Regions from separate parts of the Massilia sp. PWRC2 genome, predicted to be linked through region 2. Evidence: riboswitches for the same ligand, from Rfam matches in the RefSeq annotation. Region 2 holds a riboswitch; the other holds the start of a gene.
What was found. Region 2 has a riboswitch for cobalamin ahead of ACP7BZ_RS05650 (TonB-dependent receptor). Riboswitches for the same ligand answer to the same signal wherever they lie in the genome.
Positions count from the first base shown of each region.

Region 1 (6,070 bases), on a different contig from region 2:
CCGCCTGCAACCGGCGATCCTCGACTACTGTGTGTTCTCGCACTGCTCGGCCGAGAGCGGCCACCAGCACATGCTGGCCGCGCTCGGCGCCAGTCCCCTGCTGCAGCTCGATTTGCGCCTCGGCGAAGGAACTGGCTGCGCGCTGGCCGTGCCGCTACTGCAGGCGGCCGTCAACTTCCTCGCGCATATGGCCACCTTCGATTCGGCCCAAGTGAGCGAAAAAACTCACTGAGATCGCCCCGTGCATCAACTACGCCTGTTTTTCACCGCCCTGCAGTTTTTTACGCGCCTGCCAATTCCGGCATGGGTCGGCTTCGCCCCCGAATGGCTCAATCAGGCCGCCCGCTATTTTCCCCTGGTCGGCGTGATCGTTGCCGCCATCAGTGCGGCGCTGTACGTGCTGGCGGTCTTGCTGCTGCCAGCACCAGTGGCGGTGGTGATCGCAACGGCGGGCACCATCTATGCCACCGGCGCTTTTCATGAAGACGGTTTTGCCGACATGTGCGACGGCTTCGGCGGTGGCATGACGGCCGAACGGGTACTCGAGATCATGAAGGACTCGCGAATCGGTGCCTATGGCGCCATCGGCACCGTGTGCATGCTGGGCCTCAAATGCACGGCGCTGGCCAGCATGCCGCCCTTGACCGTCATCGGTGCGCTGTTCGCCGCCCATGTCGTATCGCGCTGGCTGGCCACAGCCCTGATCTGGCGCATGCACTACGCCAGGGCGGAGGGCAAGGCCAAGCCGCTGGCCCAAAGCATGCGCGCTGGTGAATTCGCCATTGCCACCGCCACCACCGTGGCCGTACTAGCCATCGTCGGCGCCAGTGGCGTCGTCAAGGTCGCTGCCCTCGGCGCCGGCGTGCTGGGCGCAGCCATTGCCACCGTCTGGCTGGGGCGCCTGTTCGCCCGTCGTATCGGTGGCTACACGGGAGACTGCCTCGGCGCCGTCCAGCAGGTCGGCGAAGTGATGGTCTATCTGGGCGTGCTGGCCACGCTTGGCGACGGCGCCCTGACCTGACATGCGATTGATACTGGTACGCCACCCTGCCACGCGCATCGCCGCTGGCGTCTGCTACGGCAGCAGCGACATCGCCGTCGAGCCGACGGCCTTGAACGCCGCCTTGATTACGCTCGCGGCCACGCTGCCGCCTGCTGCGTCGTCGCCACTACCGATTTATTCAAGCCCGCTGCAGCGCTGCACGGCGCTCAGCACTATGCTGGCAGCGCAGCGTGGCATGCCGCCACCGCGCCTCGACGCCCGGCTGGCCGAAATGGATTTCGGTGCGTGGGAACTGCAGCCGTGGGAGCACATCGCCCGTGCCGACATCGACGCCTGGGCCGCAGACCTGTGCGGCTACGCGCCCGGCGGTGGTGAAACCGTTCTGCAGGTAGCCACCCGGGTCGCCGCCTTTGTCGATGCGTTCAGAGGCGACAACGTTGCAGTAAACGACGCCATCGTCGTCTGCCACGCCGGTACCATCCGTCTGCTGACAGCCCTGCAACAGGCCATGCTACAGGGCGCAAAAATCACCAACGGTACGCTGGCAGAGGTGGCGCTGCGAGCTGCCGCCACCGCGCACCATATCGATTACGCTGGCACCGTGTCCCTGCAATTCTGACAAGCTAATGCCGCCATGTTCACCATGTGGCCGTATAATGGCGGCGTTTTGGTGCTCGCGCGTCTGTCCTGACGCGCAGTTAAACGGGAAACACGAAGCCTGGTTCTTAGGCCTGCGTGTGCTGCCCCCGCAACGGTCAGCAAGTGTCGCCATGCGCGACAAACCATCTTTGACAACCACTGTGCTTTGCATGGGAAGGTGAGATGGTCTAACTTGCCAGCCCGGATACCGGCCAACACAGGTGGAAGTGAGCGTACGGGATGTGCGCGACACGGACAACGCCGGCGCTGCCGGCGTGGCCTGGTCGTATGCTGTTCGCTCGCTTCTGTTCAATCTGGCCCACGGGGATGTAGGCCGGTTGCCCATTACAGACGAAGACCATGACTCAACCTATTTCCCGCCACGCCGCCCTGGCGTCACTGGCACTGGCGCTTGCCGCGCCCGCCGTTCACGCCGATTCCGGCGATTCCGCCACCGCCCCTGCCGCCACCGTTCTGGTGACCGCCAGCCGCAGCCCGCAGCCGCTGGCCGATGTCATCAGCGACAGCGTCGTCATCGGCGCCGAGCAGATTGCGGCGTCCGGCGCCGACTCCGTCGTCGACCTGCTGCAACGCCAGCGCGGCATTGAAATCGCCCGCAATGGCGGTGCCGGCACCAGCGCCAGCGTGTTTATCCGCGGCGCCAACAGCAATCAAAACATCGTGCTGGTCGACGGTGTGCGGATCGGCTCATCGACCACCGGTGCGGCCAACTGGAGCGCCATTCCGCTAAGCGCCATCGATCACATTGAAATCGTCTACGGCCCATTAAGTTCGATGTATGGCGCCGACGCCGTCGGCGGCGTCATCCAGATTTTTACCCGCACTGGCAAGGGCGCCCCGACATGGACGGCGTCTGCCGGCTACGGCAGCGACAACACCCGCGCGCTCGATGCCAGCGTGGCCGGCGCCACCGCCGGCGAGCATCGCGTCAGCTACGCCATCAGCGCCAGCCGCGAAAAATCGGACAGCTTCTCGGCCACCCGCCAGGGCAGCAGCGCCTACAACGCCGATCGCGATGGCTACGACAGGACCAGCGTCGCCGCCCAGCTGCGCTTTGCGCTCGCCGCCGGTTACGAAGTGGGCGCCGTGCTGCTCCATAGCGCACTCGATAGCCAGTACGACGCTGGCGCCGGACCCTATGATGTGCGCAGCGAGGCGCAACTGTCGAACGGCGCCGTGTTTGGCCGGGCCCAGTTGACGCCGCGCTGGACCAGCATGCTGCAATATGCCCAAAGCCGCGACAACAGCGTCAATTACAGCAGCGCCGCCGCCTCGGGCTATTCGCGCATCGACAGCAGGCAACGGGAGCTCAGCTGGCAGAACGATATCGTGCTCGGCAGCGACATCCTGCAGCTGTTGCTCGACCATCGTGAAGAAGAGGTGTCGACCAACGGCGCCGACGCCTTGAATCGCCAGCGCAGCAGCAACGCGGTTGCCGCTTCCTACAACGCACGCCGCGGTGCCCACCTGTTCAGTGCCAGCGCACGGCGCGACAAGTCGGTGTATGGCGCCAATACCACCGGTGCGCTCGGCTATGCTTACCAGTTGACGCCGACCCTGCGCGCCAGCGCCAGCTATGGCAGCAGCTTTCGCGCGCCTACCTATAACGAACTGTATTACCCTTCGTACGGCAATCCGGCCAATCGCCCGGAACAGGGCCGCAATGCCGAAATCGGCGTGCGCTATGACGATGGCGTGCACGCCCTCAGCGCCAGCTACTACCGCAACCGGCTCACCGACCTGCTGGTCAACACCACCCCGTGCCCGTTCGGCCTGGCCACCTACCGGTACGGCTGTGCCTACAACGTCAGTCGTGCGCAGCTGGAGGGCTTGACCGTGGCCGGCGCCACCCGTCTGCTGGGCGTGAACCTCAATGCCAGCGTCGACCTGCAAGACCCGAAAGACGACACCACCAGGCTGCGCCTGGCACGCCGCAGCAAGCGCCACGCCAGCGTCAACGCCAGTTACGCCGTGGGTCCGCTGGAGGCGGGCGTCGAACTGGCGCTGTCGGGCGACCGATTTGACGACGCCGCCAACAAAAATCGCCTGGGCGGTTATGGCCTGGTCAATCTGCTCGCCACCTACAGCATGGCGCGCGACTGGTCGCTGCTGGTGCGCTGGAATAACGTCGGCGACAAACGCTACGAGCTGGCACGTTTTTATAACACTGCCGGCGCGAAGGTCTTTGCCGGCGTTCGTTACGGTTTTAGATAAGCACTGTGCGCTACCCTGGTAGCGCCAACTGTCCACTCTTGAAAGCACTCATGCATCCCTACTCCCGCACGCTACGCCGGCGCGCCATGCTCACGCTGACCGGCTTGACCGTGTTCGCGCTTGCCAGCCTGCTGTTCGCGGGAATGACCGGCTCGGTCAGGGTGCCGCTGGCCGAGCTGCCGGCGGCCCTCGCTGACCTGTTGCACGGTCAGACCAGCTCTCTGGCCGCCACCCTGCTCGAGCTCAGACTCAGCCGGGCCGCGGTCGGCTTTGTCACTGGCGCCGCCCTGTCGCTGGCCGGCGTGATGATGCAGGCGCTGCTGCGTAATCCGCTGGCCGATCCGTATGTCCTGGGTATTTCGGGTGGCTCCGCCGTCGGCGCCCTGGGCGCGCTGTTGTTCATGTGCGCCGCCTGGGTGGTCGACGCGGCGGCATTTGGCGGCGCCGTCATCATCTCGGCGATCCTGTATGCGCTGGCGCGGCGCGATCTGCGCGGCGGCGCCGCGGCCGAAGGCGGCAGCTCTCTGCTGCTGCTCACCGGCGTGATCCTCGCCTCGGCCTGTATGGCGATGGTCTCGCTGATGCTGTCGATCGCTCCCGACAGCCGCCTGCGCAGCATGATCTTCTGGATGATCGGCGACCTCGCCGGCGCCCCCCTGCGACTGTTACCCTGGGTGGTGCTGGCCAGCGCCTTGCTGTTCGCCCTGCGCAGCGCACGCGACATGAACGTGATGGCACTGCACGCTGAAAACGCCGCCACCCTCGGCGTCAAAGTGGGACTGCTGCGCAAAAGCCTGTTCTTCGCCTCCGGCCTGCTCACTGCCAGCGCCGTGACCACGGCTGGCAGCATCGGCTTTGTCGGCCTGATCGTGCCACATGCCATCCGCTTTCTGGTCGGTCCCGACCATCGCGTGCTCATTCCCGCAGCGGCGCTGGCGGGCGGCGCCTTTCTGGTGCTGGCCGACGCCCTCGCGCGCACCGTGATCGCGCCGCAGCAGTTGCCGGTGGGCGTGGTGACCGCGCTGATCGGCGCCCCGGTGTTCCTCTATCAGCTGCACCGACTGCGTAAATAAGATGATCGCCACCCACCAACTGTGTTTGCGCATTGGCCAGCGTCTGCTGGTCGATCAACTCGATCTACAAATTCATCAAGGCCAATGCTGGAGCATTATCGGCCGCAATGGCGCCGGCAAGAGTACCTTGCTGCGCACCCTGGCCGGCCTGCGCCCTGCCGATGGCGGCCATGTGACACTGGGCGAACGCGCACTGGCCGACTGGCCTTTGACCGAACTGGCGCGCCAGCGTGCCTTTCTGGCGCAAAGCCGCAGCGACGCCTTTGCCTACAGCGTCATCGAAACGGTGCTGGCCGCGCGTCACCCTTACCACGGCAAGCGATACTGGGAAGACAGCACTGACCACGCCATCGCCCTGTGCGCACTCGAGCAGATGGAAGTGGCGGCCCTGGCCGGGCGCGATGTGCGCACCCTGTCCGGTGGCGAAAGGCAGCGCGTGGCGATCGCCGCCATGCTGGCGCAAGACAGCCCCTTGCTGCTGCTCGACGAACCGGCCAATGCGCTCGACCTGGCGCACCAGGTGTCGACCATGTCGCTGCTGGCGCGCCTGTGCCGCGAGCGTCATAAAACCGTGGTCATGATCGGCCACGACCTGACGCTGGCCCACAGCATCTCCAGCCACGCGCTGCTGTTGATGGGCGACGGCCGCTGGCTGGCCGGCACCACCGCCGCCGTGATGCGTGCCGATCTGCTGGGTGAGTATCTCGGTCATCCGATCGACATCATCGAGCATGGCCAGCGCCGTATTTTCATTCCATCCGAGGAACAGTCGTGAGCACACCAAGTACCGAAGAACGCGACGCCATCAATGAGCGCCACCGTGTCCGCATGGCGCGCAAGAAGGCGATTATCGATGCCAATATTGCCGCCGCCGACAAATCGATCGGCATCATCATCGTCAACAGCGGCAACGGCAAGGGCAAAAGCTCGAGCGGCCTGGGCATGGTGATGCGCGCCATGGGTCACGACATGCAGGTCGGCGTGGTGCAATTCATCAAAGGCGCGCTGCAAACGGGCGAAGAGAAATTCCTGCGCCGCTTCCCTGACACGGTGCAGTTTCACGCGATGGGCGAAGGCTATACCTGGAACACCCAGGACCGCGAACGCGATATCGAAAAAG
Region 1 is NZ_JAFCUW010000019.1:1,130-7,199, forward strand. It holds gene cobT (nicotinate-nucleotide--dimethylbenzimidazole phosphoribosyltransferase) at 1-232, shown strand, start outside; gene ACP7BZ_RS22445 (adenosylcobinamide-GDP ribazoletransferase) at 242-1,021, shown strand; gene ACP7BZ_RS22450 (histidine phosphatase family protein) at 1,023-1,622, shown strand; cobalamin riboswitch at 1,655-1,873, shown strand; gene ACP7BZ_RS22455 (TonB-dependent receptor domain-containing protein) at 2,003-3,877, shown strand; gene ACP7BZ_RS22460 (FecCD family ABC transporter permease) at 3,928-4,950, shown strand; gene ACP7BZ_RS22465 (ABC transporter ATP-binding protein) at 4,952-5,725, shown strand; gene cobO (cob(I)yrinic acid a,c-diamide adenosyltransferase) at 5,722-6,070, shown strand, end outside.
Region 1: another riboswitch for cobalamin. It lies ahead of ACP7BZ_RS22455 (TonB-dependent receptor domain-containing protein); the one in region 2 lies ahead of ACP7BZ_RS05650 (TonB-dependent receptor).

Region 2 (6,070 bases):
CCTGCTGCACTCGGTGTCGCACGAATTGCGCACGCCCATCGCGCGGCTGGCGTTTGCCATGGAATTACTGCGTGACAAAGCGGCCGACGCCCAGCTCGGCCCCCGCTTCGACGCCATGGAGGCCGACCTGGCCGAACTCGATGGGCTGGTCAGCGAACTGCTGGGGATGGCGCAGCTGGGCCAGGCGGGCGCCCTGCGCAGTGCGCCGCTGGCGCTGCGCGAGCTGCTCGGGCAATGCGTGGGCCAGCTCGACTTTCCCTGCACCCTGGAGTTGCCCGCTGCGGACGTCGAGCTGCACGGTGACCAGCGCCTGCTGGCGCGCGCCATCGGCAATGTGCTGCGCAATGCCAGCAAGTATGCGCACGCAATGATCGAAGTGCGGGCGCGCCTCAACGAGGGCGGCGTCGAGATCACCATCGACGATGACGGCCCCGGCATCCCGTTTGACCAACGCGAGCAGATTTTCGAGCCGTTTTACCGCCTCGACCGCAGCCGCGACCGCGCCACCGGAGGCTTCGGCCTGGGACTGGCGATCGCCCGCAAGGCTTTGCTGCTGCATGGCGGTACCATCGAGGCGGCGGCGGCGGCGCTGGGTGGCGCCCGCTTTGTGATCACCCTGCCGCTGACTGCGCCGGCGCCGCTATTACCATCGCCACTGCCATTGCCATTGCCATTGCCATTGCCGGCAAAATAAGGCGCAAAAAAGCCGCTTGGGCAAGCGGCTGTAATTAAGCCAGTAACTAAGACAGTAACTAAGACAGTAACTAAGACAGTAACTAAGACAGTAACGGCGGCCTTACTTGAGGGCCGTCTGCCTTACATGAGTCATGCCGTACCACAGGTGTTCCCACCAGTGATCGCGTGAGCGTACCATCACCAGGCATTTTTGATCGATCTCGGCCTTGAACAGGCGATCGGCGCACTGCCCCGTGGCCAGCGCATTGCGCTGGTTTTCGGCATTGACCAGGGCGATCGCCAGCCAGATGACCAGGCCGCCAAACAGCACGGCCAGGGTCCAGCCCACGTGATTGACGTAGCTGTGCTCGAACAGATCTTCAGCCACCGGCATCGAGCCGTCGTACATTTTCAGAAGCTTGGCTTCTTTGTCGTTCATTTGGTCGCAGCCACTTTCTTGACCAGGTTGTCGAGCACCTCGATGGTCGCTTTCGACAGCGCCGCTTCGTTCATGCCCTTGTTACCGCCATCGACCACCGATGGCGAGGTCATCAGGCGGCCGTCGATGATCAGGGTCGGCACCGATTCGATCCTGTAAGCGGTCATAGTCGCTTGCAGGCGTTTTAGCTTGGTCATCACACCGAAGGAATTCCATGCATCGGCAAATTTTACCTTGTCGATGCCGTTCTTGACGGCCCAATCGCGCGCGATGTCGTCGTTACCGAGGTTGACACGTTCAACGTGCATGGCCTTGAAGGCCTTCGGATGGAATTCTTCCAGCTTGCCCAGCGCTTCGAGCGTCAGGTACAGGTGCGCTTCCGGATCGGCAGCACCGCGGTACGGCATGTGGACACGCTTGAAAGTCACCTTGTCACCGTTCTTTTTGACCCACTCGGCGAGGAATGGTTCCAGTACATAGCAATGCGGGCAGTGGTACATAAAAAATTCAATCACTTCGACTTTTTTGCCCACCACCTGGGCCGGTTGCGGGCTGGCCAGCTGGACATAATCGACGCCCAGTTTCGGGTCGGCCGGCGAGGCGAACGCGGTGGCAGCAACGAGGCCGAGGGCCGCAAAGGAAAGACGCAGGAGACGCAGGGAACGCATGGAAATCCTTATGAATGAGATCAATGAACGACGCGAGATTACCACTTTTTCGCCCATCGCTTGCAGCAGAGGCGGGTATTTTGCATTTGCTTACGCAATTACGGCCGCCGCTGGCGCGCCAGCGCGATGTTCTCGCACAGTTGCGCCGTCCCCAGCGCCAGCCGCGGCCCCGGTCGCGTGAGCAGCACGCCGTCGATGCGAAACAGGTTGGCGCGGCGCACCGCCAGCAGGCGCTGGTACGGCTGCCACATGGCGATGCCGCGGTCGTCGGCGTCGCGCTGGACGCCGCCGATGATCACTTCCGGGTCCTGCTGCAGCACCGCTTCGATGCCCACCGAGGGCGCCGTCACTGGCAGGGCGCCAAACACGTTGCGCGCACCGCAGGTGGCAAAAGCGTCGCTGATGATGTGGGCATCGCTGAGGGTATAAATCGGCTTGTCCCACACCTGGTAAAACACCCGCACCGGCGCGCGCCCCGCATAGCGCGCCTTCAGTTGCGCGATGCTGGCACGAAAGCGCCCTGCTTCGCGGGCCGCCTGCGGCGCCGTGCCCAGCAAGGCGCCCAGCCGCTCGATGCTGGTGGCCACTTGCTCGAACGTGCGCGGCTCGCTGAAAAACAGCGGAATGCCCAGCTGCTTGAGCTGCTCGATCTGGCGCGCCGTATTGCCGCTTTGCCAGACCACCAGCAGGTCCGGCTTCAGGGCGATCAGCCGTTCAAGGTCGATCTGGGTGTCGCTGCCCACCAGCGGTACGGTGCGCGCCGCCGCTGGATAGTCGCTGTAGTTCATCGCCCCCACCACCTGGCTGCCACCGCCGGCGGCAAACAGCAGTTCGGTGATATGGGGCGCCAGGGCGATCACGCGGCGCGCCGGCGTCGCCACCGTCACGCGCAGGCCGGCGTCGTCGATGACGCTGACGCCGGCAGCAGCAGGGGCGCTAGCGGCCAGCGCCAGCGCCGCACCAAGCGCCAGCAACTGCCGTTTAAAAATCATAGCGCGCCGACAGCTTGAGCTGACGGCCGTTTTCCGGATAGATGCCGGCGCCGCAACTAAACGCATTGCTATAAAAATGCTTGTCGGCGAGATTGCTGCCGGCCAGGGCGAATTCCCACTGGCGGACCCGCTGCGCCACCCGGCCATCGAAGCTGCTGTGCGAAGCGATCTGCACCGCGCAGCTGTTGGCAAAATCGCTGCCGAAGCGCTGGCGATCGACCCACTGCACGCCCAGATCGGCCAGCAGGCGCGCGCTTGGCGACCAGCTCAGGCGCGCGTTGACGATATTTTTGGGCACCAGGGTGAGCGTGCGGCCGCTGTTGACGCCGTTCGTAAACGTGGCCGTCAGGTGCTGGGCATGGGCAGCGACGCTCCAGTCGGCGGCCAGACTGAGCTGGCCATCGAGTTCGATGCCGCGCCGTTCGGTAGGGTCGAGGTTGGTATTCGCACCGGCAAAGCCGTTGACCAAGATGGTGGGGTCATAATAAATCTCGTTGACCAGGCGGTGACGGAACAGGCGGGCGCCGAACTGGGTGCCCGATGCCGTACCGGCCCGCGCTGCGCTGGCCGACCACAGCGCCCCCAGTTCGAGATCGTGCGACGTTTGCGGCTGCAGCACCGCACTCGACGAACGGTAGCTGTTGTCGTCGGCATTCGGCAGGCGGTAACTCTGGCCGGCCTTGGCGTGCAATGTGAGCGACGGCAGCACGGCGTAACTGCCCTGCAGGTCCCAGGCATTGAGCGCTTGCGAGGCCTTGTCGGCCAGCGGCGGAAAGGCCAGGGCATCGACCGTATCCTTGTCGAACACTTCGTGACGCACGCCGGCGGCGAGGCGTCCGGCAGCAGCGGCGCCGAAGCGCACTTCGTCGCGCGCGTACACGGCTTTGGAGCGCTGGCGCGCTTCGGCGCTGGAAAAATCCGACGCCGTGGTGCGCTGCCAGCGCAGCAGATCGACGCCGACGATCAATTCATTGTCCAGCGGCGCCACAGCGCTGCCCCACTGCGAGCGCTGGCGCAGGCGCGGCGAAAACTGCGTCTGCCGGCTGTCGTAGCGGGCGTCCGACACCGACGGACCGAAGCCGAAGTCAGCAACGTAATGCGAGCGCACGGTTTTTTCGCGGTGCGACAGCTCGGCGGCCAGGTCGATGCTGCCGAAGCGCTGTTCGACGAAGGCGCTGACGCGGTCGCTGTCGAGCGAGCCGAAGTCGTCACGGGTCAGGCTCTGGCCGGCATCGGCATCGAACTGCGCTTGCGTGAGCGAGCCGGGAAAGCGCGAATGCTGGCGCGCGCTGTCGACACGCACGCCGACGCGGCCGTCAGCCAGTGCCATCTGCGCGCCGCCGCTAAAGGCGCTGCCCTGGAAGCGGCTGTTGACGCGGCTGTTGTCGGTGCCCTGGCGGTCGATGGCGGCATCGACGGCGACGCCGCCAAAGGCGGTGGCCACCGAGGCGCGTGCATCGTAGGCGTGCAGGGTGCCCACTTCTGCGCTGAGCGAAGCGTGGGTGGTGCCCCGTTTGGTGGCGCCCTTGGTGATGATCTGGATGACGCCGGCGGTGGCGCCATCGCCATACAGCACGCTGCTGCCGCCGCGGACGATCTCGATGCGCTCGACGGTGTCGATGGGGATGGTCGAGAGCACCGGGTTGGCTTGCTCGTTCTCCGACAGGCGCACGCCGTCGACCAGCACCACCATGTTTTGCGCGCTGTTGCTGCCAAAGCCGCGCAGGTCGAGCGAAAAATCGGGACTGGCGTCGAGGCTCTGGCGGCCGAACACGCCAGCGACCTTGCGGATGGCCTGGTTGACGTCGGTGGCGCCGGCGCGGCGGATATCGTCCTCGGTGATGACGGTGGCGCCAATCGGCGCAGCGGCGAGCGGGCTGGCAAAGCGCGAGCCGGTCACCAGCACGGTGGGCAGGTCGCTGGCGACGCTGGCAACGCTGGCAACGCTGGCAACGCTGGCAACGTTCAGGCTCTGGGCCAGCACGGGGGCGGCGCAGATGCTGGCGACGATGGCGGCAATGGTGGTAACAGTCGTAACGGTGGGAACGGTAACGTTAGCGCGGGCGAACGGGCAAAGCGCGCGGGCGCGCGTGGCGGTGGTCAACATCATGGTGATCGGTCTTTGAAATGAAGTCTCCAGCCATGCGTCCCCGCAAGCCGGATTCAATGGAAGCGCAATCGCGCCTCCCCCTGTTTGGCCGGTATCCGGGCTCACCAGCATCACCGCCTCACCTTCCCACGCATACGCGCGGTGGTGTTCGAGGCGGCTGCCGGTCGACAAAAACGTCGGCCGGCGCTGGTTGACCGTTGCGGGGGCAGCACACGTGAAGCCAGGGCGCGCAGCGCCAGGGCCTGGTGTTTCCCGTTTAACTGCCGGCGAGATCTCGCCGGCGGGCACCAAAACATTGCCATTATAGATGCAAAGGCCCGTCAGAAAGCTTGCCATCGCAGTGGCGCGACGAACAGGTGCAGTTGGCTGCTGGGGTCGTTGACGGTGCCGGCAATCTGCTGGGCACTGCGGTGAACAATTCTTTGGGGGGTCCGGCAGCGGTGCGCCGCTGCAACGCCATGCTGGCAACTGCCCTTGAATTTTGCCGTAACAGGCGCATAATAGTACTAATTAGTACCAATTAAAAATGTTTTCAGTCAGCTGTCGCTGCTGCCCTTTTCCTCTCTGGAGTTCGCCATGTCTGTCATTTTGCCCACTTATTTTGTTTCGCACGGCGGCGGTCCATGGCCGTTCATGAAAGAGCAAGTGGGCAGCCTCTACGATGCGCTGGAGGCGTCGCTGGTCGACATGCCGCGCCAGCTGGGGCAGCGGCCGAAGGCGGTGCTGGTGGTGACGAGTCACTGGGAAGAAGCCGGTTTCAAGGTATCGTCCAGCGCCGCCCCGGGGATGATCTACGATTACGGCGGTTTTCCACCGCACACTTATCAAATCCGTTATCCGGCGCCGGGCCATCCGGCGCTGGCGCGGCGGGTGGCCGAGCTCGCCGCTGGCGCCGGCCATGAGGTCACTCAGGATGAACAGCGCGGCTTCGACCACGGCACTTTTTCCATGCTCTATCCCGTCTATCCGGACGCCGACATGCCGGTGGTACAGCTGTCGATCAAGCATGGCTATGATCCGGAAACCCATCTGGCGCTGGGCCGCGCGCTGGCGCCCCTGCGCGCGGAGGGCATCTTGATCATCGGCAGCGGGCTGTCGTTTCACAACCTGCGCCAGTTTGGCCCGGCCGGCCAGCTGGCCTCGCAACAGTTCGATGGCTGGCTGCAGCATGCCCTGCTCGACCTGC
Region 2 is NZ_JAFCUW010000002.1:198,544-204,613, reverse strand. It holds gene ACP7BZ_RS05670 (ATP-binding protein) at 1-694, shown strand, start outside; gene ACP7BZ_RS05665 (hypothetical protein) at 797-1,114, opposite strand; gene ACP7BZ_RS05660 (thiol:disulfide interchange protein DsbA/DsbL) at 1,111-1,782, opposite strand; gene ACP7BZ_RS05655 (cobalamin-binding protein) at 1,881-2,774, opposite strand; gene ACP7BZ_RS05650 (TonB-dependent receptor) at 2,764-4,884, opposite strand; cobalamin riboswitch at 4,954-5,191, opposite strand; gene ACP7BZ_RS05645 (DODA-type extradiol aromatic ring-opening family dioxygenase) at 5,461-6,070, shown strand, end outside.